Regions from separate parts of the Oribacterium sp. HCP28S3_H8 genome, predicted to be linked through region 1. Evidence: predicted binding sites of a transcription regulator. Region 1 holds the regulator's gene; the other holds the start of a gene.
What was found. The regulator Rex, encoded in region 1, represses fermentation and respiration genes when NADH is low (regulators of the CRP and FNR family bind a similar motif). The targets are predictions, from matches to a motif close to ATTGTTAANTANTTAACAAT.
Positions count from the first base shown of each region.

Region 2: a site for Rex is predicted at 8,313-8,332, ahead of ACTNEN_RS03005 (4Fe-4S dicluster domain-containing protein). Genes of this name have one in related genera too.

Region 1 is NZ_JBQHUZ010000001.1:116,473-131,698, forward strand. It holds gene ACTNEN_RS00550 (aminotransferase class V-fold PLP-dependent enzyme) at 1-1,180, shown strand, start outside; gene sufU (Fe-S cluster assembly sulfur transfer protein SufU) at 1,173-1,637, shown strand; gene ACTNEN_RS00560 (transglycosylase domain-containing protein) at 1,824-4,469, shown strand; gene ACTNEN_RS00565 (YigZ family protein) at 4,570-5,190, shown strand; gene typA (translational GTPase TypA) at 5,285-7,123, shown strand; gene dapA (4-hydroxy-tetrahydrodipicolinate synthase) at 7,248-8,132, shown strand; gene dapB (4-hydroxy-tetrahydrodipicolinate reductase) at 8,202-8,966, shown strand; gene purB (adenylosuccinate lyase) at 8,983-10,422, shown strand; gene ACTNEN_RS00590 (phosphate ABC transporter substrate-binding protein) at 10,588-10,773, shown strand; gene ACTNEN_RS00595 (adenylosuccinate synthase) at 10,872-12,158, shown strand; gene ACTNEN_RS00600 (redox-sensing transcriptional repressor Rex) at 12,318-12,965, shown strand; gene acpS (holo-ACP synthase) at 12,962-13,327, shown strand; gene ACTNEN_RS00610 (NAD(P)H-hydrate dehydratase) at 13,331-14,341, shown strand; gene ACTNEN_RS00615 (YebC/PmpR family DNA-binding transcriptional regulator) at 14,419-15,177, shown strand.
Region 2 is NZ_JBQHUZ010000002.1:187,202-202,427, forward strand. It holds gene ACTNEN_RS02970 (isocitrate/isopropylmalate family dehydrogenase) at 1-1,135, shown strand, start outside; gene ACTNEN_RS02975 (2-methylaconitate cis-trans isomerase PrpF family protein) at 1,299-2,447, shown strand; gene ACTNEN_RS02980 (response regulator transcription factor) at 2,605-3,297, opposite strand; gene ACTNEN_RS02985 (ATP-binding protein) at 3,388-5,562, shown strand; gene ACTNEN_RS02990 (CitMHS family transporter) at 5,693-7,090, shown strand; gene nrdG (anaerobic ribonucleoside-triphosphate reductase activating protein) at 7,193-7,747, shown strand; gene ACTNEN_RS03000 (hypothetical protein) at 7,761-8,150, shown strand; gene ACTNEN_RS03005 (4Fe-4S dicluster domain-containing protein) at 8,436-9,935, shown strand; gene ACTNEN_RS03010 (hypothetical protein) at 10,152-10,760, shown strand; gene ACTNEN_RS03015 (DUF1858 domain-containing protein) at 10,785-10,988, shown strand; gene ACTNEN_RS03020 (hemerythrin domain-containing protein) at 11,025-11,651, shown strand; gene ACTNEN_RS03025 (DMT family transporter) at 11,752-12,636, opposite strand; gene ACTNEN_RS03030 (histidine phosphatase family protein) at 12,623-13,261, opposite strand; gene ACTNEN_RS03035 (hypothetical protein) at 13,424-13,801, opposite strand; lysine riboswitch at 13,970-14,141, shown strand; gene ACTNEN_RS03040 (transporter substrate-binding domain-containing protein) at 14,235-15,164, shown strand; gene ACTNEN_RS03045 (amino acid ABC transporter permease) at 15,164-15,226, shown strand, end outside.

The DNA.
Region 1 (15,226 bases):
CAAGTCTGCGGATTTTACATATCTTGACAATGCGGCAACCACGCAGAAGCCGGAATGTGTTCTGCAGGCAATGAACAATTATTACCGGACGCAGAACGCCAATCCGCTCCGTGGACTGTATAAGCTTTCCATCGCCGCAACGGATGCATATGAGGATGCAAGGGAAGAGGTTCGGAAATTCCTCAATGCGGAAAGCACAGAGGAAATTGTATTCACAAGAAATGCTACCGAGAGTCTTAATCTTGTTGCCTACAGCTATGGCAGAGCTTTCATAAAAGAGGGTGACGAAATTGTCATCACAATTATGGAGCATCACAGCAATATGCTTCCATGGCAGCAGCTGGCAAAGGAAAAGGGTGCGAAGCTTACATACATCATGCCGGAAGAGGATGGAACCATCACAGAAGAGGTGTTCCGTTCCTATATGAATCCGCATGTCAAGCTTGTAGCAATGACACAGGTTTCTAATGTACTTGGCTGCCGCAACGATGTAAAGACCTTTGCAAGGATTGCACATGAAAACGGCGCGGTATTTGTCTGTGACGGCGCACAGTCCGTCCCTCACATCAAGGTGGATGTACAGGATCTCGATGTAGACTTTCTGGCTTTTTCCGGTCATAAGATTTACGGACCGATGGGCATCGGCGCATTTTATGGCAAGAAAGAGCTTCTGGACAAGATGCCGCCGTTCCTTTTTGGCGGTGAGATGATTGAGTACGTCACAACGGAGGGCGCCACCTGGAATGAGCTTCCGCATAAGTTTGAGGCTGGTACGGTGAATGCCGGCGGGGCGGTTGGACTCGGAGAAGCGCTTAGATATGTGAGCTCCATCGGTATGGACCGGATCGAGGAGCGGGAGGCACATCTTACAAAGCTTCTGATGGAAGAAATGAAAAAGGTTCCGCATGTGCATATTCTGGGATCACAGGATCCTGAGAAGCACTACGGAATCGTTACATTCACCATAGATGGAGTGCATCCGCATGATATCGCGGCAATTTTTGATGAGCATAATGTAGATATCCGGGCAGGTCATCACTGCGCGCAGCCGTTGATGAAATTCTGCGGAACTCCGAGCACGACGCGAGCAAGCATCGGTCTTTACAATACGGAAGAAGATATTTACAAGTTTATTGAAGCGCTGAAACTGATCCGAGGTGAAATGGGGTACAATGGCTAATACATTTTATAATGAGGTTCTGACTGATCACAATATTCATCCGACACATAAGTATAAGATGCAGGATGCAACGTATTCGCTGGAGGGTGTAAATCCGAGCTGCGGAGATGATATTGTGCTGTATCTTAAGGTAAACGACCAGGGCGTCATTGATGAGGCGTCCTTTGACGGAGATGGCTGCGCGATTTCGCAGGCAAGCGCGGACATGATGTGCGATCTGATTTCCGGCAGGAGCAAGGATGAGGCACTGCATCTGTCAGAAATTTTCCTGCGAATGATTAAGGGTAAGATTACCGATGAGGAGAAGGATGAACTTGAGGAAGCAGGGATCCTTGAGGATATCTCCCATATGCCTGCACGTGTAAAATGCGCGGTTCTCGGCTGGCATACGATGGATGAAATTTTTAAGGATGCTGACAATGGCAAGGTAGATCAGTATTCCGGAAAATTTGATTAAATCAATTGTTTCTTAAGGCTTATAAGCAGCAGTGGGATATATCGTTTCCTCCTGCTGCTTATTTTTTGAATTTTTTAAATTTTTCTCTTTTTTATGACAATATACGGATACGCTTGAAAGTAAAAATTCTCTTGGATATAATGTATCCGTATTATTTTGGCTGGAGAAGATAAAGCAGGCATATATATGAATTTTACCAGATACCATATTGAAAGCACACTTGACAATCTGGATAGCAAAAAGCTTAAGATCGGACATAAAATACAGCATGTCGCAGCGATGGCAGTGGTGATTCTGCTCCTGTCAGGAGTCGTTTTAGGTGCTGCTCTTGGATTTGGTATGTTCCGGGGAATACTGGATTCCGCGCCGGATATTCATTCAATTCATGTAATGCCGACTGCCTATGCTACCCGCACCTATGACCGGGATGGAAATCTCACTGCTACACTTGTTACCGAAGGCTCGAACCGTGAAAAGGTGAGCTTTGAGGAAATCCCGACGGATATGATCAATGCCTTTGTTGCGATTGAGGATGAACGATTCTGGGATCATAATGGTATCGACATGAAATCCATTTTGAGGGCTATACATGGAGTTTTTACAGATGATGACTCCGCCGGCGGCGGATCCACACTTACGCAGCAGCTCATTAAAAATAATGTCTTTGGCGGTGGACTTCATGAAGGTAAGTTTGAGAAGTATATCCGTAAATTCCAGGAGCAGTATCTTGCGCTTGAGCTTGAAAATCAGCCGGGAGTAGATAAGCAGACGGTAAAGAAAAACATCATCACTGCTTACTTAAATACGATTAATCTCGGATCCAATACCCTTGGAGTAAAGGTAGCTTCTCGGAGATACTTTGATAAAGAGGTATCAGATCTTACATTATCGGAGTGTGCTGTCATTGCGTCCATTACGCAGAATCCTTCGGCGTTAAATCCAATCACCCATCCGGAAGCCAATAATGAAAGACGCAAGAGAGTTCTTTCTAATATGAAAGAACAGGGATATATCACAGATGCACAGTACAAGGAAGCACTTGCGGACAATGTATATGACAGAATCAAGGATGTCGATGTACATACCAAGGAAGTGGATAAACCATACTCTTACTTTACAGACGAGCTGACTGCACAGGTGATCCAGGAGCTGCAGGACCGTCTCGGCTATACCAAGGAGGAGGCGAGAAATCTGCTCTATGCCGGAGGCTTGTCGATCTACACTACGCAGGATCCAAAAATCCAGGCGATTGTCGATGAGGAGGTCAATGATCCTGCAAATTATGATTCCGTTAAGTATTCGGTAGACTGGAGACTTACCGTACGGCATAAGGATGGCTCAATCGTAAATTACTCAGAGAAGGATCTGCTGCGTTACATGCGTGAGATCCTGGGAATGAACTTTAACGGTCTTTTTCTGCAACAGGATTCTGCCAAGGAATACATAAAGAAATATAAAGCACAGCTTCTCTCGGATACGGATGAAATTGTCGGAGAGACGTATAATACCCGTCTGGAGCCGCAGGTTTCCGTTGTCCTGATGGACCCGCATACCGGAGAAGTGCTGGCAATTAACGGTGGCCGTGGAGAGAAAACGCAGTCTCTTACACTAAACCGTGCAACCAATACACTTCGTCAGCCCGGATCTACCTTTAAGGTGTTATCTGCCTTTGCGCCGGCGATTGATAAGTATGGTGCAACCCTGGCAACCCCGTATTACGACGCGGAATATACCATCGGCGACAAGACATTTAAAAACTGGTACAGCGGCGGTTACCTTGGCTATCAGACGATCCGCGATGGTATTCAGTATTCACTTAATATTGTTGCTGTACGGTGTCTCATGGAAACCGTACAGCCTGTTAATGGTCTTGCCTATGCGAGATCCCTCGGTATTACATCTCTTTTGGACACGGATGCCAACCCCGCGCTGGCACTGGGAGGCCTTACTTATGGAGTTTCCAATCTGGAGCTGACACAGGCATTTTCCTGTATTGCGAATGGAGGCAAGCTTAATAAAGCAAAATTCTTTACTAAGATTCTTGATCAGGATGGCAAGGTGCTGATTGATACCACAGAGGATACACCCAAGCAGGTGGTGCAGCTGGAAACAGCATATCTTTTGACTTCCGCCATGGAAGGCTCCATGCTGCCAAACAAGGCCTTTGCCAATGGACTAACTGTGCGGTCCACATCTACCAGAGCACATTTTGATGGTATGAGTCTGGCGGGAAAATCCGGAACCACAACAAATAATGTAGATGTCTGGTTTGAAGGCTTTTCTCCATATTACATCACCGGCATTTGGGCAGGCTGCGATGAAAATCAGTCGCTGAATGATAAGAAGACCGGTGAATACAATGGCGGTACAGGCTTTCACAAGGATATATGGAAAAAAATCATGAGCAGGGTGCATGAGGGACTCCCGGATCCAGGATTTACAAAGCCTGCTGATATCGTAGAGGCGGAGGTTTGCCGGAAATCAGGGAAGCTTCCGATCCGGGGCTGCAGCAACGATTACAGAGGAAGTGCAGTTATCACAGAATACTTTAAAAAGGGTACGGTGCCTATCGAAGACTGCGATGTGCATTATAAGTGGGGAGGTATTAAACTTCCTGAGGATGAGGAGGATAAGCAGACGGATGATCGCGATTACTCCTACCGTAGTTCACCTGAAGTGTCCGATCACAGTAGTAATGAAAGTGCTGTAATTGATGATGCAGGTCCGGTGACAGAGACGGAGCATGAGACAGAGGAAATCTCTGATGATGGCCCCGGTACCGTACAGGAAGAGCATGATGCAGATGATGCGGAGCATGGCGAGGAAGGCTGAAGATTTATATGATTTATGAAGTTAGAAATTCCCCATAATAAAAGACTGTACTTTTTCATCTAAACAGGGTTCATACGCTCTCGGCAAAGAAAGAGGAAGGATGGCAGCAAAATACATAAAAGAAGCCGCGGATGGCTTTTATGAAGAAAAAAAGTCACGCTTTATCAGTACGATTTTTCCGCTTTCCACAGAGGAAGACGCACTTGCCAGGATACAGGAGGTGCGCAAAAGGTACTATGATGCAAGGCATCACTGTTTTGCTTATGTGATTGGCGCCAAAAATGAGATTTCCAGACAATCGGATGATGGGGAGCCATCACAGACTGCCGGGATGCCGATTCTCAGCGTACTGCTTGGCAATGACATTCATAATGCGCTTATTATTGTCACGCGATATTTCGGCGGTACTCTGCTTGGTACAGGCGGACTTGTACGTGCGTATACCAGTGCAGCTAAGGACGCGGTGGAGCATGCAGAGCTTTTAACACTGCAGAACGGCTTTAGAGTGAGTGGAGAAATTCCGTATACGCTGGTCGGAAAAATTAAGTATATGGCAGAGACTATGCAGATCCGCGAAGAAAGCAGCGAATATACAGACAAAGTGAAGATGACGTGGCTGGTTCCGGAGGAAAAGAAAGAACAATTTGAGACACAGATCAGAGAACTCAGCGGTGGTAGTGTTTCTCTTGCAATGGATAAAGCGCAGTGGTATAATTTGTAAGGTTTTTTTTCCGGAGGGGCTGATTTACGGAAATTCCGGTGATTCTGTCCTGATTTATATAGAAAACTTGTTATTTAGATACAAGGAGAATTGAATGAAAGAAAAAAGAGAGAATATTAGAAACATTGCGATTATTGCCCATGTCGATCACGGTAAGACAACTCTGGTTGATGAGCTTCTGAAGCAGTCCGGTGTATTTAGAGATAACCAGGAGGTTGGAGTAAGAGTCATGGACTCCAATCCGATCGAGCGTGAGAGAGGCATCACGATTCTCTCTAAAAACACTGCTGTTACGTATAAGGGTACAAAGATCAATATTGTCGATACTCCCGGTCATGCGGATTTCGGAGGAGAGGTAGAGCGTATCCTTAAAATGGTAAATGGTGCGATCCTCCTTGTCGATGCCTTTGAGGGACCGATGCCGCAAACCCGTTTCGTATTACAGAAAGCGCTGGATCTCAGGCTTCCAGTTCTGGTTGTAATTAATAAAATAGATAAGCCACAGGCACGTCCGCTCGAGGTAGAGGATGAGGTTCTGGAGCTTATGATGGATCTCAATGCATCGGATGAACAGCTGGACTGCCCGTTCCTTTTTGCTTCCTCCAAGCAGGGCTTTGCCAAGAAGCATCTGGAGGATCCGGATGTAGACATGCAGCCGCTCTTTGATACAATTCTGGACTGGATTCCGGCACCGGAGGGTGATCCGGATCAGCCGACGCAGATGCTGGTATCGACGATTGACTACAATGAGTTTGTCGGCAGAATCGGTATTGGAAAGATTGAAAATGGTTCCATCCGTGTAAATCAGGATGCGCTGGTTATCAACCACCACGATAAGACGAAACGTCAGAAGGTAAGAATTACAAAGCTTTATACCTTTGACGGACTGAAACGGGTAGATGTTCCGGAGGCTTCCTTTGGTGAAATCGTTGCAGTATCCGGTATTGAAGACCTGCATGTTGGAGATACCATCTGTACTGAGGCAAATCCTGTTGCCATCCCATTCCAGAAAATATCCGATCCGACCATTTCCATGGATTTCATGGTAAATGATTCGCCTCTGGCAGGTACAGAAGGCAAGTATGTGACTTCCAGACATATCCGCGACAGACTGTACCGCGAATTAAATACCGATGTTTCTCTGAGAGTCGAGGATACCGATTCCGCGGATACCTTTAAGGTTTCCGGTCGAGGAGAGCTGCATCTTTCTGTTCTGATTGAGGAAATGAGACGTGAGGGCTATGAATTTGCGGTTTCCAAGGCAGAGGTTATCATGAAAACCGATGAGCAGGGACGTAAGCTCGAGCCTATGGAGATTGCTTACATAGACGTTCCGGATGAGTGCACGGGTACCGTCATTCAAAAGCTTACGCAGAGAAAGGGTGTCCTCAATGGCATGAGCTCTCTTGCAACAGGCTATACAAGACTTGAATTTGAAATTCCTTCCAGAGGACTGATCGGTTACCGTGGTGAATTTATGACCGATACCAAGGGAAATGGTATCCTTAATACAGAGTTTGAGGAATACGGTCCATACAAGGGAGAACTCAGCTACCGTCATAATGGATCTCTGATTGCCTTTGAGGCTGGAGAAGCAGTAACCTATGGTCTGTTTAATGCGCAGAACCGCGGAACCTTATTTATCGGACCCGGTGAAAAGGTCTATGGTGGTATGGTAATTGGTCAGAGCCCGAAATCTGAGGACATTGAGGTGAATGTCTGCAAGACCAAGCATCTCACCAATACCCGTACATCCTCCTCGGATGAAGCACTTAAGCTGGTTCCACCTAAAAAGATGTCTCTTGAGCAGGCAATCGATTTTATTGATACCGATGAGCTTCTGGAGGTTACTCCGGAGAATCTGCGTATCCGTAAAAAGATCCTTGATCCTGTACTTAGAAAGAGAGCAGGTTTTGCCAGAAAACAAGGCTGATTAAAATAACAGAAATCTGCAGGAGACCGCAAATTCCGGTCGCCTGCATTTCAATATTTGTGTATAATACAATAAAAAGTTTCTAAGATATTTATCGGACTTGTTCCGAAATATGGAGGATTTCATGGCACTTTTTAAAGGAGCAGGAGTAGCTCTTATTACTCCATTTAAGGCTGATGGTTCTGTGGATTATGATGTACTCACCCAACTGATTGAGGAACAGATTGCCGGAGGCACCGATGCGATTATCGCTTGTGGAACTACCGGAGAAGCTTCTACTATGAGTGAGGAGGAACACATGGATGTGGTCCGCTTCATCATAAACAAAGTAAACCATAGGATTCCGGTCATTGCAGGAACCGGTTCAAACTCTACCGAGACAGCGGTCAAGCTGTCTAAAGAGGCTGAGGAGTATGGTGCTGATGGTGTATTGCTTGTTACTCCATATTACAATAAGGCAACACAGGGTGGATTGATTCAGCACTATACAACCATTGCAAAGGCGATTTCCATCCCATGTATCCTTTATAATGTACCGTCGAGAACCGGTGTAACGATTCAGCCGGAAACCATGGCATATCTCTATAATAATGTAGATAATATTGCCGGTATGAAGGATGCAACCGGAAATATTTCCATGACCACAAAGCTTATGACGATGGTGGATCGTGATTTTATGCTTTACTCCGGAGATGATGACGAGATTGTACCGATCCTTGCTGTCGGCGGTTCGGGTGTAATTTCTGTGCTCTCTAATGTTGCTCCGAGAGAGACGCATGAGATCTGTCAGAAATGGTTTGACGGAGATATTGAGGGATCTTTACAGGCGCAGCTCAAGGCATATCCTCTGATCAAGGCGCTGTTTAACGAAGTGAATCCGATCCCGGTCAAGGCTGCAATGAACCTGCAGGGTAAGAAGGTTGGAGGGCTGAGACTTCCGCTCACAGAAGCAGAAGACAGCACGAAGCAGCTGCTGGAAAAAGAAATGGCAAAGTACGGCATTTTATAAAAACCGGTAAGGCGGATGATTAATCTGAATCATCCGCCTTACTTGGTATTTACATTAAAGGAGAAATACATGGTAAAAATTCTGCTCAATGGTGCACTTGGCGAGATGGGTAAAAATGTTCGTCTCTGTGCCGGAAACATGGAGGATGTGAAAATTGTCGCCGGAGTCGACCGGGAGGAAAGACTCGATGATCCAGGTATTGGATACCCGGTATACGCATCCTTTGCTGATGTAAAAGAGGACTTTGATGTCATTATAGATTTCTCGGTCGCAAAAGCCGCAGATCAGCTGTTGGATTTTGTATCAAAAGTTAAAAAGCCATTGGTGTTTTGCACTACAGGATTGTCGGAAGCGCAGCTTCGTAAGACAGAAGAAGTTTCGGCATCGGTTGCCATACTACGCAGTGCCAATATGAGTCTTGGAGTCAATCTCCTTCTGGATCTCGTGGCAGAAGCTGCCAGGAAGCTGTATAGCAAGGGCTTTGATATTGAAATTGTCGAGCAGCACCACCACAGAAAAAAAGACGCACCATCCGGAACCGCTCTGGCGCTTGCGGATGCTGTGAATGAAGCTCTGGATCATCAGCTCACATATGTCTATGATCGTTCGACGAGAGATGAAGCCAGACCGCATGATGAAATCGGAATCAGTTCTGTGCGCGGCGGCTCCCTACCGGGAGTTCATGATGTGATCTTTGCCGGAGAGGACGAGGTGATCACATTCAATCATACCGCATACTCCAGATCTATTTTCGCTAACGGAGCTCTCAATGCAGCCAAATTTTTAAAGGACAAGGGTCCCGGAATGTATTCCATGAAGGATGTAATTGCCTGAAAAGAAAGGAGACTATATGGCAGACCAGCACAATCGTTACACAAGCCCTCTGACCGGACGTTATGCATCAGATGAAATGCAGTATATCTTTTCACCGGATAATAAATTCAAAACCTGGAGAAAGCTCTGGATCGCGCTTGCAGAGACAGAGCATGAGCTTGGACTTAACATTACCGAGGAACAGATCGAGGAACTGAAACAGCATCAGGACGATATCAATTACGAGGTTGCCGAGGCAAGGGAGAAAGAAGTCCGGCATGATGTTATGAGCCATGTCTATGCATATGGCGTAGAGTGTCCTAAGGCAAAGGGAATTATCCATCTTGGCGCGACATCCTGCTATGTAGGAGATAACACAGATATCATTATTATGCGGGAAGGACTCAGACTGGTCCGTAAAAAACTGATTAATGTTATCAATGAGCTTTCCAAGTTTGCTGTAGAATACAAGGATCTGCCGACGCTCGCATTTACGCATTTTCAGCCGGCACAGCCGACGACCGTGGGTAAGAGAGCAACGCTTTGGCTCAATGATCTTGTGATGGATCTTGAGGATCTCGAGTACGTACTTCATTCGCTTAAGCTCCTTGGGTCAAAGGGAACCACAGGTACTCAGGCAAGCTTCCTGGAGCTTTTTGACGGAGATCATGAAAAGTGCCGGAAGCTAGATCAGATGATTGCGGAAAAGATGGGCTTTGATGCATGCTATCCGGTTTCCGGGCAGACCTACTCCAGAAAGGTGGATTTCCGTGTACTGTCAGTGCTTGCCGGGATTGCGCAGTCTGCACATAAATTCACCAATGATATCCGTATGCTGCAGCATATGAAGGAGGTGGAGGAGCCGTTTGAGAAGCATCAGATCGGTTCCAGCGCGATGGCATATAAGCGGAATCCGATGCGCTCCGAGCGTATCGCGTCCCTGTCGGATTATGTTATGTCAGATCTCATGAATCCGATGCTGGTTGCATCTACGCAGTGGTTTGAGCGTACACTGGATGATTCTGCTAATAAGAGACTATCCGTACCGGAAGGATTTCTTGCTATTGATGGTATCCTGGATCTGTACCTTAACGTGGTAGATGGACTTGTAGTATATCCTAAAGTAATACATAAGCATCTTATGGCGGAGCTTCCGTTTATGGCAACGGAAAACATCATGATGGATGCGGTAAAAGCCGGCGGTGACAGACAGGAACTGCATGAGAGAATCCGTGAGCTCAGTATGCAGGCAGGCAGGACAGTGAAGGAAGAGGGTAAAGATAATAATCTGCTGGAGCTTATTGCAGCTGACCCGAGCTTCCATCTTTCACTGGAGGATCTGAAGGCATCCATGAAACCGGAACGTTATGTTGGACGGGCACCGGAGCAGGTAACAGAATTTGTAGATGAGGTTGTGAAACCGATTCTTGATAGGAACAGGGAGCTTCTGGGACTTACCGCAGAGATCAAGGTCTGATCTCAGAAGTTGTGATGTACTTTTTTACAATTCTTTGGAATCGTAAATTTATGTTTAAAGCCGCAGGTAATTCCTGCGGTTTTTTGTAATGGTTTTTCTAATGTCTCTTGAAAAACCGAGGGCATTCCTTTATACTTTAAATGCTTGCGGAGATGGAGGAACAGCATGAATTTAAAACGACTACTTGCGAGGATTGCGCTTGCATTCATTTTAGTACTTCTTGTACTGCTTCTTTACTCTGCATTTACCGGCAGGACGCAAATGCTTCTTGCGCTTCTTTTTTGTCTGATTGTTGTTCCGGTACTGATTTATGTTTTTATCTGGTTCACCGATCTGATGAGAAGAAAATAATATTTTCAGGTTTTCAAACCACGAATCCGGCGCCGTCCGTGAGCTGAAAAGGTGGGGAGAAATCGACAGTCTTGAGGCTGTATTTTAGGAGGATTTCAATGGTTCGTGCAATTGTAGGAGCTAACTGGGGCGATGAAGGTAAAGGCAAGATCACTGATATGCTTGCAGAGCAGTCAGATATCATCGTGAGATTTCAGGGTGGTGCCAATGCCGGTCATACGATCATTAATGATTATGGCCGCTTTTCTCTGCACCTTCTGCCTAGTGGAGTATTTTATCAGCATACTACTTCTGTCCTTGGCAATGGCGTTGCACTCGATATAGAAAAATTCATCAAGGAGCTGAAATCTCTTGTGGATGCCGGCGTGCCGACTCCAAAGATCCTGGTTTCCAATCGCGCGCAGGTTATGATGCCCTATCACGTATTGTTTGATTCTCTTGAGGAAGCGAGACTTGCCGGAAAATCCTATGGTTCCACCAAATCGGGTATCGCTCCGTTTTTCTCGGATAAGTTTGCAAAGATCGGACTCCAGGTCAATGAGCTTTTTGATGAAGATGTCCTCACGGATCGTTTACATAAGGTTGTTGAAATTAAAAATGCAATCTTAAGAGAGCTGTATCACCAGCCAGAGCTTAAGTATGAGGATCTGCTTGAGGAAATGCACCGCCAGAGAGATCTTATCGCGCCTTATCTTGCAGATACATCTAAGTTTTTGAGAGAGGCACTTAAAGAGGGTAAAACGGTTTTACTTGAGGGCCAGCTTGGTACGATGAAGGATCCGGATCATGGTATTTATCCGATGGTTACTTCATCCTCTACTTTGGCAGCCTATGGCGCAGTTGGAGCAGGTATCCCGCCATATGAAATCAAGGATATCATTGCCGTAACAAAGGCATATTCCTCCGCAGTCGGGGCTGGTGATTTTGTTTCGGAGCTTTTTGGCGAGGAAGCGGAGGAGCTTAGGAAAAGAGGCGGTGACAAGGGCGAGTATGGCGCAACTACCGGACGCCCAAGAAGAGTTGGCTGGTATGATGCTGTAGCATCGAGATACGGATGTCAGATGCAAGGGGCAACGGAAGCAGCACTTACCGTACTGGATACGCTCGGATATCTTAAGGAGCTCAAAATCTGCACAGGGTATGAGATTGATGGCAAGGTTACAAAGGATTTCCCTGTAACTCCGTTGCTTAATAAGGCAAAGCCTGTATATGAAACTTTACCGGGATGGAATTGTGATATCCGTGGCATTGCAGAGTATGATAAACTCCCGGTGGAATGCAGAAATTATATTGATTTCATAGAACGAGAGATTGAAACTCCGATTACTATGGTTTCCAATGGACCTGAGAGACATGCAATTCTCAGAAGAACTCCGAAGATCTAAGCTACTTTCCATATCATGCAATATTGGTATGTATAAGAAGTCAACAAATAATATAAAAAACAGCAGGGCCGGCGATGGTTCTGCTGTTTTCTTTTGACATTGAAATAACAAACTTGTATAATATTTAACAAGAGCAGATGATTTAAGAGGTGCAAAACGATGGCTAAAAAAGAAATTTCACAGGGTGTTATTTTACGACTTCCAAGATATTACAGATATCTTGAGGATCTTATGGATCAGGGCGTGGAGAGGATTTCATCCAATGAACTTAGCAAGCGGATGAAGCTCACCGCATCTCAGATCCGGCAGGATCTTAATAACTTTGGCGGCTTTGGACAGCAGGGATACGGATACAATATTAAAAATCTGCATGATGAGATTGCCAAGATTCTTAATATTGACAAAGATCATAATATGATCATTATCGGTGCAGGACATTTGGGACAGGCACTTGCCAATTATACCAATTTCCGTAAAAGAGGCTTTTTGATTAGGGCAATCTTTGACAAAGATCCAACGTTGATCGGAAAAAAGGTCGGGGATGTAGAAATTCATCCTATGGAGGATATCGATTCCTTTGTAAAAGATAACGCGATCAAAATGGCTGCCGTTTGCATCCCAAAGGAACCGGCGGTAAAGGTGGTAGAGCAGTTAATTGCAGACGGTGTTGTCGGTATTTGGAATTTTGCACATGTGGATCTTGAGGTTCCGGAAGGTGTTGTGATTGAAAATGTGCATCTCTCCGAATCACTTATGAGATTGTCCTATCGAGTTGGAGAGAAATACAGGGAGAGAACAGAAAAATGATTTCCGGAACCGGCTGTGATTTACTGGAAATTGCACGCATCAAGGCTCTGATGGAAAAAAGCTACAGCAATAAAATCTTCACAGATCAGGAGCGCCGGCAGGCAAATGGAAAGATCTCCATGCTTGCCGGCGATTTCAGCGTAAAGGAGGCAGTCGCCAAGGCGCTGGGGACAGGATTCCGGGGCTTCCGACCCATCGATATCGAGGTACTTAGGGATGAATTGGGGAAGCCCTATGTCGTATTGTCTGATAATGCTAAAAAAAGATTGCAGGAGATCGGGGGTAAAAGCATACATGTTTCTATTTCCGACACCAGGGAGCTTGTGATGGCATTTGCCGTAATAGAGGGTGATGAGATTTAATTTATGAAATTGCTTACAAACATAGAAAAGTCGGAGCTGATCCGGGCAATACCAAAGCGGATCGAGACAGCAAACAAAGGGACCTATGGTAAAACACTGATCATTGCCGGATCGGAGGGCATGTGCGGCGCCGCGTTTTTATCAGGACTTGCTGCATATCGTTCCGGCGCAGGGCTTGTCAAGCTACTGACGGTCGACTCTAACCGAAGCATTTTACAGTCCTTATTACCAGAGGCGATTATTGAAACCTATGCAGAAGGCATGGACCTCAATGAACTGATTTCCCGAAACCTGTTCTGGGCGGATTTTATTGTAATGGGTCCTGGGATGGGCACCACAGAGCTTTCCATACGAGTGGTAAAATATGTGCTCGGCAAGCTATCGCTGATTTCAGGACAGGCGCTAAAACTCCGTCCAAGAGGCCTCAGACTCTTGGTTGATGCAGATGGGTTAAATATTCTATCTATGGATCCGGAGGCGATGAGGGTATTTGATGTGACTGCAGATAAAATTCCTGTCATAATTACGCCGCACCCAATGGAAATGTCACGGCTTTCCGGACGGGAACCGGCAGAAATTATTGAACATGCAGAGGCCTATGCTTTGGAATTTTCTGAAGCGCATCATGTCATTGTACTTCTTAAAGGAGCCCATACGGTTATTACGGATGCAGCATTGTCTTTAAAATTTATAAATCACCAGGCAAGTCCGGCACTGTCCAAGGGCGGATCTGGCGATGTACTATCCGGCTGTATCGCGGGTATCGCGGAAATTCTTCATTCGCCAGAACATCCCGGAGCAGCAGGAGCTGCATCTCCGGAAAATAGGGGCGCGGCAGATTTTGCCCGGAGAAAGGAACTGCTATTTGCAGGATCCATTGGTTCACTGGTTCTCAGCGCGGCTGGTGAAAAGGCATCGCTCAGATATGGTGAGCACGGTGTGCTTGCGAGAAATACTGCCGATGAGCTTGGTAAAATGCTGGATGAATTACGGCTCAGTATAGAAAATACTTGATTCCGATTGTTTTTTCGTTTATATTATTACAGTTTGAACTATATTACTTTATGGATAGATGATTTGAGGAGATAAATATGTCAGGACATTCTAAGTTTTCTAACATCCGTGCAAAAAAGGAAAAGAACGATGCCGCAAAGGGTAAGATCTTTACTCTGATCGGTCACGAAATTGCATTAGCTGTAAGAGAAGGCGGACCTGACCCTAGCAATAACTCCAAACTTGCTGCAGTTGTTGCCAAGGCCAAGGCCAACAATATGCCAAACGATACCATCAATAACGGTATTAAAAAGGCAGCAGGTTCGATGGATGCAGATAATTTTGAGGAGCTGCAGTATGAGGGATATGGTCCTAATGGTGTAGCCATGATTGTCAAGGTACTTACAGATAATAAAAACCGTGCTGCAGCTGATGTGCGTTCTGCCTTTACCAAGGGTAAGGGATCCCTTGCAACACAGGGTGCGGTTTCCTTTATGTTTGATGAAAAGGGGCAGATCATCCTGGATAAAGAAGCAATGGATGATATGGGTAAAGACTTTGATACACTCATGGATCTTGCAATTGAGGCAGGCGCCGAGGACATCAAGGATGAGGAAGATTCCTATGAGATCATTACGGATCCCAACGATTTTGCTGATGTTCGGGAGAATCTCGAGAAACAGGGAATCCCGATGGCAGAGGCGGATATTGTCATGATTCCGCAGAACTATGTTTCTGTTACGGATGAGGAAGCAGTCAAGGGACTCCGCAGAACGCTTGATCTGCTGGATGAATCTCAGGATGTTCAGAGCGTTTATACAAACTGGGCTGAAGAAAATGATGAGGATGTCCAGTAATCATAGGAGTAAAGCGCATATACATCGTATTTATATTTGATTTATGTAA
Region 2 (15,226 bases), on a different contig from region 1:
TGGCGATCTGATCCGCAGCGAGAATGCGCGGATTGAGGCAATGAAAAAGGACAGTGAGGTAAAGGATTTCTCAAAGCTTTCACATATCAAGGTCGGCATCCTTCCGGGCGATGGCATTGGTCCGATCATCATGGAGCAGGCGGTTCGTGTGGTAAAGGAACTCCTGAAGGATGAGATTGCCTCCGGACGTGTTGAGCTTCATGAGATTCCAGGTATGACGATTGAGCGTAGATCCGAGCTCATGGAGTCCCTGCCGGCAGATGTCATGGAGGAATGCAGGAAATGCGATGTGCTCGTCAAGGGACCATTTGTTACACCAAGACCAGGAGATCCGTATCCAAATCTTGTGTCTGCCAATTCCCTGCTTCGCAGAGGCTTAAATCTTTTTGCGGCGGTGCGCCCGATCAAGATCCCGGATAAGGGCATTGACTGGACCTTCTTCCGTGAAAATATCGAGGGCGAGTATATCTGGGGCAACAAGGGTATTGAGGTGAATGAGGATCTCGGCATTGACTTCAAGGTCTGCACCAAGCCGGGAGCAGAGCGTATTGCGCGTGCGGCATTTGAATTTGCACGTAAAAACGGCAAGACCAATGTCACTGTTGTTACAAAATCAAATATTGTGAAGCTTGCCGATGGTAACTTCCTTAAGACTGTGCACCATGTTGGCGCGGAGGAATATCCGGAGATTGAAGTGCAGGATCGTCTTGTGGATGCGATGGCGGCCAAAATGACGGATCCGGAGTTCAATGCCGGCATCCAGGTTGTGGTACTGCCAAATCTTTATGGCGATATTGTAACGGATGTAGCAGCAGAGCTTCAGGGCGGACTTGGCACAGCTTCCAGCTCTAACATTGGTAATCAGTATGCTCTTTTTGAAGCAATCCATGGTACAGCGCCATATCTTATGAGTCACGGCCGCGGACATTATGCAAATCCATGCTCGCTGATCCGTGCGATGGGAGAGATGATGGCACACATCGGTTATGGCGACCGGAAAGACATCCTGAGTAAGGCACTGGATATCTGTACTGTGACAGAGCGTAAGGTTGTGCTTACGACCGAGACGAAGGATGCATCTACTGCGGAATTTACAGATTATCTCATTGATACAATCAAGCATCTCGAGAAATAAAAGGGATCTGGAGTGAAAGATTGTAGATACGTTCACTCTTATTTGTGAAGACGACCGCTCATCATCTGGTGTGAAGCACGAGATGGCGGCGGAGTTGCCGTATTGTGCAGGTAAATACTCGATTGCTGCAGGTTAAAAGCGGTGGAATGGAGATTTTTATTATATGAGAAAATTTAAAACGGTATTTATGCGCGGCGGTACATCCAAGGGCTGCCTTTTTAAGAAAGAGGACCTGCCAGCGGACAGATCCGAGTGGGATAAGATTTTTTTGCAGACGATGGGCAGTCCGGATCCGAAGCAGATTGATGGCATGGGCGGTACGGTGTCCAGTAATAATAAAATTGTGGTTATCTGGAAATCTGAAGAACCCGATGTGGATATCGAGTATCTGGTGGGTCAGGTGATCGTTGGTAAGGAACAGGTGGATTATAAGTCCAATTGCGGCAACATGACTGCTGCGGTACCGGCATTTGCTGTGGAAGAAGGCATGGTAGAGATCAAGGAGCCGGTGACCACGGTTCGTATGCTTAATAAAAATACAGATAAGTATATTAACGTTGATGTGCCGATTGATCCTGTAACGCATACCTTTGCACAGGATGGAGACTGTGAGATCGCGGGTGTCGATGGAACGGCAGCCGAGCTTAAGGTGGATTTCCTTAATCCCGCAGGCGCCAAAACCGGCAAACTCCTGCCGACCGGAAATGTTATGGATGTACTTGATATCCCCGGCTTTGGCAAACTGGAAGCGACCATCATTGATGTATCCAATCCGATTGTTCTGGTGAGAGCGGAGGATATCGGTATGAAGGGAACGGAGCTTCCCGCGGAGATCAACGCAAACCTCCCGCTCATGGAGCTTCTGGAAAAAATCCGTGGTACTGCGTGCATGATGATGGGCTTTGCCAAAGATCTTAAGGAAGCAACAGACAATCAGCCGGGTGTACCTAAGGTCGGTTTTGTCACAAGTCCTGTAAGCTTTACGGATATCGAAGGCAAGGAAGTCAGGGCAGACAGGATGGATATCTGCGCTCGTGTGATTTCGGTTTTTAAATGCCATAAGGCAATACCGCTTACGGCAGCAAGCTCCGTTTCTACAGCAGCGTTTCTGGATGGAACGATTGTCAATCAGATTGCTCCGATCAAGCCGGGGCAGTCTACCGTCCGTATCGGGCATCCAAGCGGTGTTATGACCATGGTTCCGACAGTAGTAAAGCACGGCGCAAATATGGCGGATGCTACGGTTCCGGGAGTAGCCGTACAGCGGACAGCCCGCCGTATCATGGACGGGTATGTATATATCCGGAATTAAAGCTTCTGGGATGCGAAGTTTCCGCAGCATGAAACCATGATACGGGAGTGTAGCTATCTTAGCGGTAGTCTTATAAACTATGATCGGAATGACTAAGATAAGACTGCCATAAGACGGAAATCAATATAAAAAAGACTGTCATCAATGCGCAAGCTGTTTATGGCACGAACCGGTACCCGAGACCCCGGACGGTCAGAATATGAACTGGCCGTTTGGGGTCTTCCTCTATTTTCTGACGGAGACGGTTGATGTATACCATAATGGCATTATCATCCACCGCTACGTCTGTCTGCCAGACATGCTCATAGATCTGGTCCTTACTGAAAATCTTCTGCGGATTTTTGAGGAAAAGTAAAAGCAGAGTTGCCTCTCTGGAGGATAACAGAAGCTCCTGATCTCCCTTATAAAAATTCATCGTGGAGGCATCATATCGGAAGCTGCCCACATTTAACAGATCTCCACCGGCGGCATCGGCTACAGACTGCCGGTTTCGCCGGATCAGTGCCTTGACCTTGGCGCCCAGTACGACCGGACGAAATGGCTTGGTCACATAATCGTCGGCACCGATGGACAGACCGTAAATAGAGTCATAATCCTCATTACGACCGCTCACGATGATGATCGGGGTGGAGTTGCCATCTGAACGGATCTTTTTTATGACATCAAAGCCTTCCGTGTCGCCCAGCATGACATCCATAAGAATCAGATCAAAATCGGCTGACCTTAAGAGAGCCAATGCCTCTTTTCCGGAATTGGCAACCTTAGTCTCAAGGTCATTGGAATGCAGCACTTTTTCCAGCAATTTGCAGATTGCCGGATCATCATCAACAATCAAAACTTTATCAGCCATATTACTCGCACCTGTCCATTAACTATATTATACTGTCATAAGAAATACGCGTCAAACAATGAAGCACTTCTATATGGAAAATATGCGGGTATGAAATATAAAATATACGGAAAAACTAAAAACAAAAAAACTGAAAAAATTAATTATCTGATGTTTCTTACGGGGATTGTGTTTACGGCAGTAACGGTACTATTGATTGCTCTTGCAAGAAGTGTATTTACTGATTACCGCAATACCCTGATGCAAAATCAGCAGACGCAGCTCCTTAAGTTATCGGAAACGCTTGGTCAGCATATCAGCCTCGATATGCGGGAGTATGTTGGTGAGCTGGATTATCTTGAGGATCTTGAGAAGCATGCGGTATCTGATGAAATCTATAAGGACTATATCAATGAAAGCGGCAATTTCCTGGAGAATATATTCTGGGAGGATTCTGATGGAAACGTGATCCGGTCCATTTTAAAGCTTAAGCTTTCGGAGCCGCTTAAGATCACGGTATATGATGACCGGACGTCAATTTATCAGTACAGTGCTCCGGAAGAGAAAGATTATCTTGTGCTTAAAAGAACTACGTCTGATGGCAGGAGACTGTGCCTTGCTGTATCCGAGGATGAATATTATCACAGCCTGATTTCTGATATTCAGATTGGAACCAATGGATATGTGGTGATTAAAAATTCAGATAATATCATGCTGATGCATCCGGAGAAGGCACAGTGGGGCATCAATGTCATTGCGGATCGGATAAAGATGTATCCTGATGTCGATCTTGGCAGTCTGGAGCAGATGCTTGAGCATCAGAAGCAGGGACAGGAGGGAGTTGAGGAGTACTACTCATACTGGTGGACAGATCCGTCTCTGCCACGGGTACGTAAAATCAGCGCGTACTGTCCGGCATATATGGGTGAGGACTTCTGGATTGTGAGTGCAGTGCTGGATTATGCGGATTTTTATGCGCCGATCCAGGAGGGATTCAGTCGGATCCTGATGATTTTTTCGGCGATTCTGCTGATTTTTATGGTGGCTGCGATTATGATGGCAAGACTGCTTTATGATAACACCAAGGCGTCCCGGGAAATCAATTATCTTAAAAATCTTAACGAGACACTGGAGGAGGTGCACAAATCCGAGGAGACCATCGCGCATCAGCAGAGACTGCAGATTATGGGAACGGTTGCCGGAGGTATTGCCCATGAATTTAATAATTTCCTTACACCGATCATGGGCCACGCAGAGCTTCTTATGATGACGCTGCCGGAGGACTCAGAGGAGTATGACAGTGCGAGAGAAATCCTGGATGCGTCTGAAAAAGCGAGAGATGTGGTGAAGCAGATGTCGGGACTCAGCCGGAAAAATGTGGAGACGGTATATCAGAATCTGGATGCGGCAAAGCTTGTCAACCGGAATATCCGGATGATCCGCTCAATCTGCCCGGAACGGATCGCACTTAAGACAGAGAACTGTCTTAAGGATGAGCATGTGCTTGGCAACTCTACACAGATCAATCAGGTACTGCTTAATATTACGGTGAATGCGATACAGGCAATCGGTATGCAGGAGGGACACATATCCATACGGGCAGAAGCTTCTGAAGTAAGCAAGCTCGGATATCCGGAGATTCCGGAGGATGCTTCCTGGAAAAAATATATTCTGATATCCATCCGGGATGATGGTCCGGGTATGTCTCAGGATACCATACGGCATATTTTTGATCCGTTCTTTACCACAAAACCGCAGGGAGAGGGTACAGGTCTTGGCCTTGCGCTTGCGCAGCAGATTATCGGCGCACACAGAGGTTTTATACATGTTGACAGCAAGCTGACAGAGGGCAGCTGCTTTATCGTAGGGCTTCCTGTGGTGGATGCAGAGGAGACTTCCGGGATCCCGGATCTGGAACGTGACAGTCTGCTGATTGTGGATGATAATCACAAGATCCTGAATCTCCTCGAGCAGGGACTTAAGCCTTATTCTAATCTCAGGGTAAGGACAGCAGACAGCAGAGAAGCATGTGAGAGCTTGCTTTTGGGAGAGCGGCCTTCTGCAGTTGTAGCGGATCAGAGAGTAGGTAATGCAGACGGAGTGGAGCTTATGATGTCGTTATTATCCCGTTATCCCGAGGTGATCCGCATTATCATGACGGATACCATTGACCGGGAGCTGATGGAGGCAAAGCAGCGCGGTATCATTCAGGGGATCCTGCAAAAACCGGTTTCCGGGGCACAGATTCTTGAGTTGATAGAAGAAATCCGTACAGAAGAAGCTTAACAAATTGTAAGATACAGCTTAAAGAAAATTCACAATGTTTCAAGTCCCCTGTAAGGTTGGATTGCTATAGTTTTTAAGCATTAACAAGGTCTTTTTAAAGACTTGGTGATTTTCCATAGGGGGAGAAAACATGAGTACAACTGTTGTTGGAATTCTTGGCTTCCTTACGATTGTGGCGATTGTCGTCACACTCTTTAAGAGCAAGACACTTCCAAGTATTGCGTTCATTGTATGGCCGATGATTCTTGCCTGTATCCTTGTAATTGGAGGATACTATACGATCGGAGATATCGGCAAGCTGATTAAGGGCGGATTTGGCAGCACCGGACCGACTGCCGCACTGTTTGTGTTCTCCGTGCTGTATTTCGGTATCATGACGGATGCAGGTATGTTTGATGTTATCATTGATAAGCTGATGAAGCTTGTAAAGGATAATGTCATCGGTGTAACCGTGATGACTGCAATCATTGCGTTGATCGGACATCTGGACGGCGGTGGAGCATCCACCTTCTGTATCGTTGTTCCATCCATGCTTCCGGTATATAAAAAGATGCATATGAGACCGACAACACTGCTTCGTGTTTCGGTACTTGCCATGGGTGTCCTCAACCTGATGCCGTGGGCAGGTCCAACGATGAGAGCGGCATCGGTACTTGGCATGGAGGCAGGAAAGCTCTGGAGAACCATCATTCCGATCCAGGTTTTCGGTATTGCACTTTGTCTTGCACATGCGGTTCTTGCCGGTGTACAGGAGAAGGCAAGAGGTGCCGGACTGCATGGCAAGCTCGCACAGGAAGAGGGCGAGATTCATGTAGATACAAAAGAGGCGGATGCACAGAAAAACGAGCTTGCAAGACCGAAGCTTTTTGTATTTAATATCCTGCTTACGATTGCTGTTATTGCGCTTCTGATCTGGGATCAGTTCCCAAGCTATGTTCCGTTTATGATTGGCGTAGGTGTTTCCATCCTGGTAAACTATACACCGATCAAGCTGCAGAAAAAGGTAATTAACCTGCATGCCGGTCCTGCACTTATGATGTGCTCTACACTGATGGGTGCCGCTGTACTTATGGGTATCCTGGTTTACGGATTTAATGCCGATGGCGCTGCAGCAATTGCAAAGCCTGGTGTAGAGATGGCAAAAACTTCTGTCGTTACCAACATGGCACAGATTATTACACTGATCCTGCCAGCATCTCTTGGTATGCATCTGCCAATCGTAATCGGTATTCTTTCCGTACCGCTTGCACTTGCATTTGATACAGACTCCTACTTCTATGGCATGCTCCCGATCATGATTGCGATTGGCGCAAGCTTTGGTGTAGAAGCACTTCCGATTGCGATTGCCATGGTTGTATGTCGTAACTGTGCGACCTTCATCAGCCCGATGGTTCCGGCAACGCTGCTCGGTATCGGTCTTGCGGATGTAGATATCAAGGATCATATCAAGGCAAGCTTTGGCTATGTCTGGGCGTTCTCTATCATCTGCATGCTTTTTGCAGTAATTATAGGTATCATGCCATTATAAATACATACGGGTCTGTAAGATCGTATAATATTGAGCGGTTTCCTGGTGTCAGGAAACCGCTTTTTCTGTTACAATAGAGCTGGAAAAAAGCGGAGGTAAAGGATGAACTACGCAGAAATTAAAGAACATGATATTGCCAATGGTCCTGGCGTACGCGTCAGCCTGTTTGTATCCGGCTGTACGCATAAATGTCCGGGCTGTTTTAACGAGATTGCCTGGGATTTTAACTATGGTAAGGAGTTTACCAAGGAGACAGAGGACAGGATCCTTGATGCGCTGGCAGATCCCTGCTATCAGGGGCTTACGCTGCTGGGAGGAGAGCCGATGGATCCTAGAAACCAGCCGGGGCTTCTGTCGCTGGTAAGACGCTTTAAGGAACGGTATCCCGAGAAGGACCTCTGGTGCTTTACCGGATATCTGTATGACAGGGACGTCCTTGGATGGATGTGGGAGCAGGTGCCCGAGACAAGGAAAATTCTGAATTATATAGATGTACTGGTGGATGGACCATTTATAATGAAGGAAAAGGATGTGACACTTCTTTTTAAAGGCTCCCGCAATCAGAGAACGATAGATATCCCGAAGTCGCTGCGGGAGGGGAAAATTATCACATGGGATCCGGGAGATACTTCTATGTCTCCCAATGCCAAAATCTGAGAGGAGGTTTTCTATGAGAGAGCGGTTACGGATTCTGACGGTACTTCTGCTGAGTGCGGCAGTGCTTAGCTCTTGCGGAGGGAAAAAGCCGACGGCAACAGAGGCGGTAACGGAAACGGCGATAGAGACAGAAGCTTCAGAAGCTGTGACAGAGACGGAAACGCCTGCAGCATCTGCCGGAGCCGAGATGGCAGATGCCAGGGAAATTACCGGTGAAATCGTGGATGCCGCAATGCACAGTCTTGTACTTAAGGATGCCGAAGGAACGCAGTATGAGCTTAGTGAGGTAGATGATGTGGACACCTCCGGACTTTCCGGATCCATCCTTGTTGGAGCTAAAGTCACGGTAACACTCGACTCGTCCGGTATGGTGACAGCGATCCGGGATCCGGAAAAGTCTTAAGCGTCGGGAAATCCCGGATGTTCAGGCGTAAATGAGCTTGCACGGTATTTTTGCGGGAATTTACAGGGTAGCTTAAGGATGCTTTAAAAGCATGGCAAGGCATGGTTTCAGGCATGGTTTCAAAGGCATGTACTGGAAAAAATCATTCATTTCTTTATGAACCATGATATAATGTTAACAAAGTTTGTCCTTTCATAGATGTAGACTCCTCTCGCTGTGGAGGTCAGGAGCCACAGTGGGAGTTTGTCTCTGAGAAAGGACACTTATTAAAAGAGGGAGATCATTATGGTTACTAACGACAAGGGTGCGATTGAGCTTAAGCATTCGGTAATTGAGAAGCTTGCAAGACTCCAGTGGGCAGATAATCTCAATGAGGAAACGATGAAAAATATCTGCTATGAGATTTCTCCGGGACCTCATGCAACATGGAGATGCTGTGTTTATAAAGAGAGAGAAATCCTGAAATGGAGGATCCATCTGTCCATGGGACTGGATGCCAATCCAAGAAAGCCGCATAAAAATGTAATCCAGGTGATTGAGCCGGCATGCGAGGAATGTCCGCTCTCGACCTATACGGTAACAGATAACTGCCGTCTCTGCCTTGGCAAGGCATGCCAGAACAGCTGCCGTTTCGGTGCGATCAGCATGACCGAAACCAGAGCACACATTGATCCCAACAAGTGCAAGGAGTGTGGCATGTGCGCCAGTGCCTGTCCGTACGGAGCCATTGCACATCTTGTTCGTCCGTGTCGTAAGCCATGTCCGGTCAATGCCATCAATTATGATGAAAACGGCATCTGCCAGATCGATGAGGAGAAGTGCATACGCTGCGGTCAGTGCATTCACAGCTGCCCGTTTGGTGCGATCGCTTCCAAGGTTTATGTGATTGATGTGATCAAGGCGATCCAGGAGGGTAAGGAGGTTATCGCGATGTGCGCTCCTGCCATCGAGGGTCAGTTTGGTAAGGATATTACCATGGCTTCTGTTAAAGTTGCTTTAAAGAAGCTTGGATTTGCCGATATGGTCGAGGTTGGTCTCGGCGGAGATATGACTGCCGCATGGGAGTCTGCAGAGTGGTCGGAGGCAAGGAAGGAAGGTAAGAAGGTTACCACCTCCTGCTGTCCTGCATTTATCAATATGATGATGCGTCATTTCCCGGATCAGTTCCATAATAATATGTCCGAGACTGTGTCTCCGATGTGCGCGGTTTCCAGATATCTTAAGGCGACGCACCCTGGCTGCGTAACGGTATTTATCGGACCGTGCATGGCCAAAAAGTCCGAGTCCAAGGAGATGAACATCGAGGGCAATGCGGATTATGTATTAAGCTTCGGTGAGATGCAGGCAATGCTTCGTTCCAAGGATGTGGAGCTGGAGCCGGTACTGGATGAGTATCAGGAGGCTTCCATCTGGGGCAAGAGCTTCGCGTCTTCCGGCGGCGTTGCCAATGCTGTTATGGAGTGTATGAGAGAACGTGGTGAGGATACCACCGGTATCAAGCTGAGAAAGTGCTCCGGCGGTAAGGAATGCTTCACGGCGTTAACGCTGCTCAAGATGGGTAAGCTTCCGGAGGAGTTTGTCGAGGGCATGGTCTGCGATGGCGGCTGTGTCGGCGGACCGTCCAAGCATAAGACGGAGATGGAGATCCGTAAGGCTCGTCAGGAGCTGCTGGATCAGGCAGACGACCGTAAGGTACTTCAGAATTTAAAGAAGTATCCGATGGACAAGTTCTCCATGCACCGGGATGGAAGCATGAGCATGGTGGATCTTGGACCGGATCAGTAAATAAATCATAAAATTTTTTGAGTCCGTAACTTAGGTTACGGACTTTTTTTCTGCGTTTCTGTATGATAGGCACTGTCCATCAGATAAGGATGAACTTCCGATGGCGTAAGCTTGAGAGATCAAATGGATCATCGTCAGGAGGCTGTGGTAGAGAGACATCAGGAAAGGCGATGATCAAACAGACATTCATACAGAAATAAAAGCAGGAGGGATGCAATGAGCGCAGTACTTGGACCAATTCATCACTGGATGTACCGTAAGATCCAGCTTCAGGAGGAGCTTATACGGGATATCCTTCATACAACCCGGGAGTCGAATTGGGGAAGCGAGGTGGATGGAGCGGAGCTTACATCCTATGCTTCCAGTGAGACTCGTCCGCTGGAGGAGATCATCGACTTAAGCAATATCCACGGCTGGCTTTCCAGTCAGATCGATGCTCCGGAGCGCCGTTATGCGCATCTTGTAACCGGACTCCTTAAGGAGGATCCGACACGTCTGGAAGTGCTTGCGGGTACAGCATATCAGTTTGGCAGGAAGCATCCGGTGAATGCCGGCGGTACCGCACAGGACGCATTCCGTGCAATTAATGACCTGCTGCTGGATGGTATGCCATGTGACCGTGCGGTACAGGTCACAGACAACGCGGAGGATCATGTCACATTTCTGCAGACAGAAGATCTGCACAGTCCGTACTGGAAGGAGTATGGCGGAGATGGAGACAATTATTACTATTTAAGAAGCCGGGTGATTGACGGCATGCTGGAGCATTCCGGTTATGCATTAAAGAAGCTTGGCGACGGAGAATTTGAGATTGCAAAGGCCTGAAAGAGGCAGAAGGAGGATATTTCTATGGAAAAGATTACAAAGGATATGATTATGGGTGATATTGTGAGAAACTATGCAGGAGCATCCATGGCACTGATGAATGTTGGTATGGGCTGTGTTAGCTGTCCTGCAGCACTTTCCGAGTCTCTGGAAAATGCAAGTATGGTACATGGACTGGACGGACAGGAAGTGGCAAATTATCTTAACGAGCAGCTGAACCTTGCATAAGTTTAGGTTTCATCAGTTTAGATTTTGGAGGGCGTTATGTACTGTACAGAGGTTATGCAGTCGGAGCACGACAATATCCTTTCGTTTCTTGATGTGGTAAGAGCTATGTGCTGCCATGTCCTTGAAACAAAGGAGGTAGATGCGGGAGATTTCCGCAAGGTGATTGACTTTGCGCGGAATTATTCTGATCATCAGCATCACGGCAAGGAGGAGAAGTTTCTGTTTAATGAGATGGAAGCCCGGCTTGGCGCCATGGGTCAGAATCTGATCCGGCATGGTATGCTTGTGGAGCATGATCTCTGCCGGGGACATATCCTGGATCTTGAGGCAGCGCTCGATCTTTATGATGCGCATCCGGACAAAACAGTGTATGTCCTGGACATTCTGGAAGCGGCGGAAGGCTATGCCACACTCCTGACAAGACACATCAAAAAGGAAAATACGGTGGTTTATCCCTTTGCGGAGAGAAGTCTGCCTGCAGAGGTTGTATCGGAAATCAATCGTAAGGTTGAGGATTTTGAAAAAGAGACCGAAAAGCAGGGGATACAGCAGCATTACCTTGCATTGAGAGATGAGCTTAAAGCAAAATACGGCACAGTAGAGGATCAGCATGATCTTGCGGCTGCAGCGCCGCTTCCTGCCGGATTACATAAAAAAGCGTGAGGATTTCCTCACGCTTTTTTTGCGATTATTTTTTGTGTTGGTATGTCCGGCGGCACCAGATGATTCAGATTCACGCTTTGGTAGATCTCCGATATCTGTGTCATGCCTTGTTAAGAGCATAATACCATTTGCCGATGGCGGTGCCGATGATAATGATATACCCTATGATGCTGTAGATATCCGGAATCTCATGGAAAAAAACAAATCCCAGCATGGAAGCAAAGAGCACCTGGGTATAGTCAAATACGGAAATATCCTTGGCGGGTGCATAGGTGTAGGCTGCAGTTACTGCGATCTGTGCTAAGGCTGCGGCACATCCGGCGGCAATGAGGCATAAGAGCTGACCGATGGAGATCGGTACAAAGCTTAAGATTGTGAACGGCAGGCAGACCAGGGTGGAAAACACCGAGAAGCACAGTACGATCACAGGACCTTGTACGCCATGCGTGCCGAGCTTCCGCACAAAGGTGTAGGCACTGCCGGCGCATAGACCGCCAAACAACGCGACCAGCGCGGGTGCAGAGGCGACACCGGATCCGGGCTTTACTACAAAGGCGGCGCCGATCAGTGCGAGGAACACACTCAGGAGTTCAATACCATTCGGTTTCTCTCCCAGAACCATGATGGACATCACGATGGAAAAAAACGGGGCCATCTTGCTGAGGATATTGGCGTCTCCGATTTTTAAATGGGAGATTGCCCAGAAATTGGCAATCAGTCCGGCAGTTCCGAAGCTGCAGCGGAGCAGCATGGTGAGATAATTCCCCTTTCCGATGCGGAAGGGATGCCCGGAACGCTTCAGGAGGAGGAAGGCGGCAAAGGAAGCCACGAGGTTACGAAACACCGCTTTTTCCATAACCGGGATATCTCCGGATGCCTTGACAAAAAAAGACATCAGGGCAAAGCCGAGCGCGGAAATCACGATGTAAAGGATCCCCTTCTGCCTGGCTTCCGTAAGACGCTGTGCGGAATCAGAAGCGACCAAAGCTTTTTTCCTCCTCCCCTATGATGTCGATCGTTTTGGTAATGCTGAGATGTCCATCCTTTAGAGACAGTACCACCGCTCCGCAGTTCGGAATAATCGGACTTGTCCAGAATTCTGCCTTGGGGAGACCCAGAACGACACTTTCCATACCGCGAATGATTCCGCCGTGTGCAACCGCAAGGACCCGCTTGCATGTAGGCTCGTCAGGGATCAGATAGTTATCAATAAAAGCCTTGCAGCGGGCGGTGACTTCCTCAACGGACTCGCCGCCCTTGGGCGGCTGATATTTCTCGGGAGCACTGAAAAAGTCCTTAAGATTGCGGAGCTCCGGACTGATCGGATCGCCCGACAGATTCATGCCCTCACCGACACCAAAGGACATTTCCCGAAGCTCGGATACTTCCACAGGCTTTGGTTCCCGGTCCTTCATGATAATCTCTGCGGTTTTGCGAGCGCGCGCAAGCGGACTGGTATAGACCTTGTCAAATTCTGTATCCCGGAAATACCTGGCAAGCTTTCTCGCCTCTGCCAGACCTGTATCATTAAGAGGGATATCAGATCTTCCCTGAAGCTGATGCTTCCGGTTCCACTCGGTTTCACCATGTCGTATAAAATAAATTTCCATTTCGTTTGTTCCTCTGATCGTTTTTCTGTGAGTCATCATTTTCTGCTTCTTCGTATGAAGTGCAAGCTGTAACAGCTTGACCTGCGCACGCTTTTCTGACCGGATTTCGGATCTCACGCAGGGCAAATGCCCGGGGATCCGCTTTTCCGGAAAACAATGACATTACCCGCCGATAAATGGAAGAGCATTCAGAAGACCCGAGAGTGTCTCAATGGTCTCCTGGAGCTTGTCCAGTGTGCTTAGTGCATTGTTGATTTTATCCTCATTGGCAGCATAAAGTACCTTGAGGCTTTCTACCATGGCATCAATTTCCTTTATCGTGTCAAAGGCACTGTCGATGCGTGCGGTATATCCGTTAAGCACGTGCCGGATATACAGGAAGCCTCCGATCAGGAGCATCAGCAGGCAGACATTCAAAATAAGAAGAAGATCACTTTTTTGATGCAGTCTGCGTATTTCTTTCATTAAAATATGTGCATCCTCATTGGAAATGCTGGTATGCTCCCGGTTGGGATCGGGGCTGTTTTGATGATGCGTCATAAAAAACACCTCCGGTGCGTAAAATCAACAGGTTAAGTGCCATTATACCACAGCTCCCGGAGAGATGCATGAAACGTGCAAAATTTATCCCGGGATACCGCTGTAATCCGTCAGATTTTGCCTTGACAGGGTTTCAAATGCGTCTTATAGTTACCAGGTAATAATTAAGTAGTATGTAGAGGTAGCGGTGCAAATGAGTACCCCACGGAGCCGGCAGGCGATGAAGTGAGGGAAAGGTAATCACCGCCGAACGGAGCCGTCCGGCAGGGCAGCTTGACCGTGGGGATGCAGACAACATCTGTATCACTCCTTCACCCGTTGAAGTGGCGCTATTGCTTATGGGAGAGTTCAACCGTATGTGATAGCACATACGGTTTTTTTGTTTTGCAGGGTTCTCCAGGGATTCCTGCAGCTCTTACAGGAGGAAATAATTATGAAAAAGAATCTTATGATTTCTGCAGCTGTTGTATCCGCAGCAGCAATGCTTCTTGCAGCCTGCGGAGCAGGTTCATCCACACCAGACGCAGCGACACAGGCAGCGTCCAGCGCAGCAGCAAAAACAGAGACTTCAGCTGCAGGCAGTGAAGCGGCAAGCTCCGCAGCAGCCGGACAGGAAAGCGCTGCGTCAGAGGGTGGTGTGCTGAGAGTCGGCATGGAGTGTAACTATGCTCCGTTTAACTGGACCACAACAACGACCAATGAATTTACCAAGCCGATCACCGGTGTAGACTATGCAGATGGATACGACGTTGTTATGGCAACCAAGCTTGCCGATGCCATCGGTAAGGATGTGCAGATTGTAAAGCTTGACTGGGACAACCTGATTCTGTCTCTCCAGAACAACCAGATTGATGCAATCATTGCCGGTATGACAGATACTCCGGACCGTGAAAAAGAGGTTAACTTCACTTCTCCGTACTATGAGTCAGAGGAGGTCATGATTGTGAAGGCAGACGGCAAGTATGCCAATGCTTCCTCGATCCAGGATTTCTCAGGTGCAACTGTGCAGGGGCAGATGAATACCATCTATGATGAGGTTATCGATCAGATCAATGGAGTAAAGCATCAGCCGGCGGCAGAGACATTCCCGGCAGCGATCCAGGCACTGCAGGCAGGCGCGGTTGATGGCGTTGTTTCCGAGCTTCCGGTTGCCAAGGGCGTCGTTGCAGCCAACAGTGATCTTGCAATCGTACGTTTTGCTGAGGGCAAGGGCTTTGAGGCAGACACCACCGTTTCCATTGCTGTGAGAAAGGATGACAGCGAGCTTAAGTCCCAGCTGGAAAAGGCACTCGAAGGTATCTCCAAGGATGAGAGAGATGAGATAATGGAGGCAGCTGTCAATCGTCAGCCTGCAAATGAATAATGTTTATAAACAACTGTATTGATATCATTAATAAATATGGCTCCAGCCTGATGCTGGGTGTC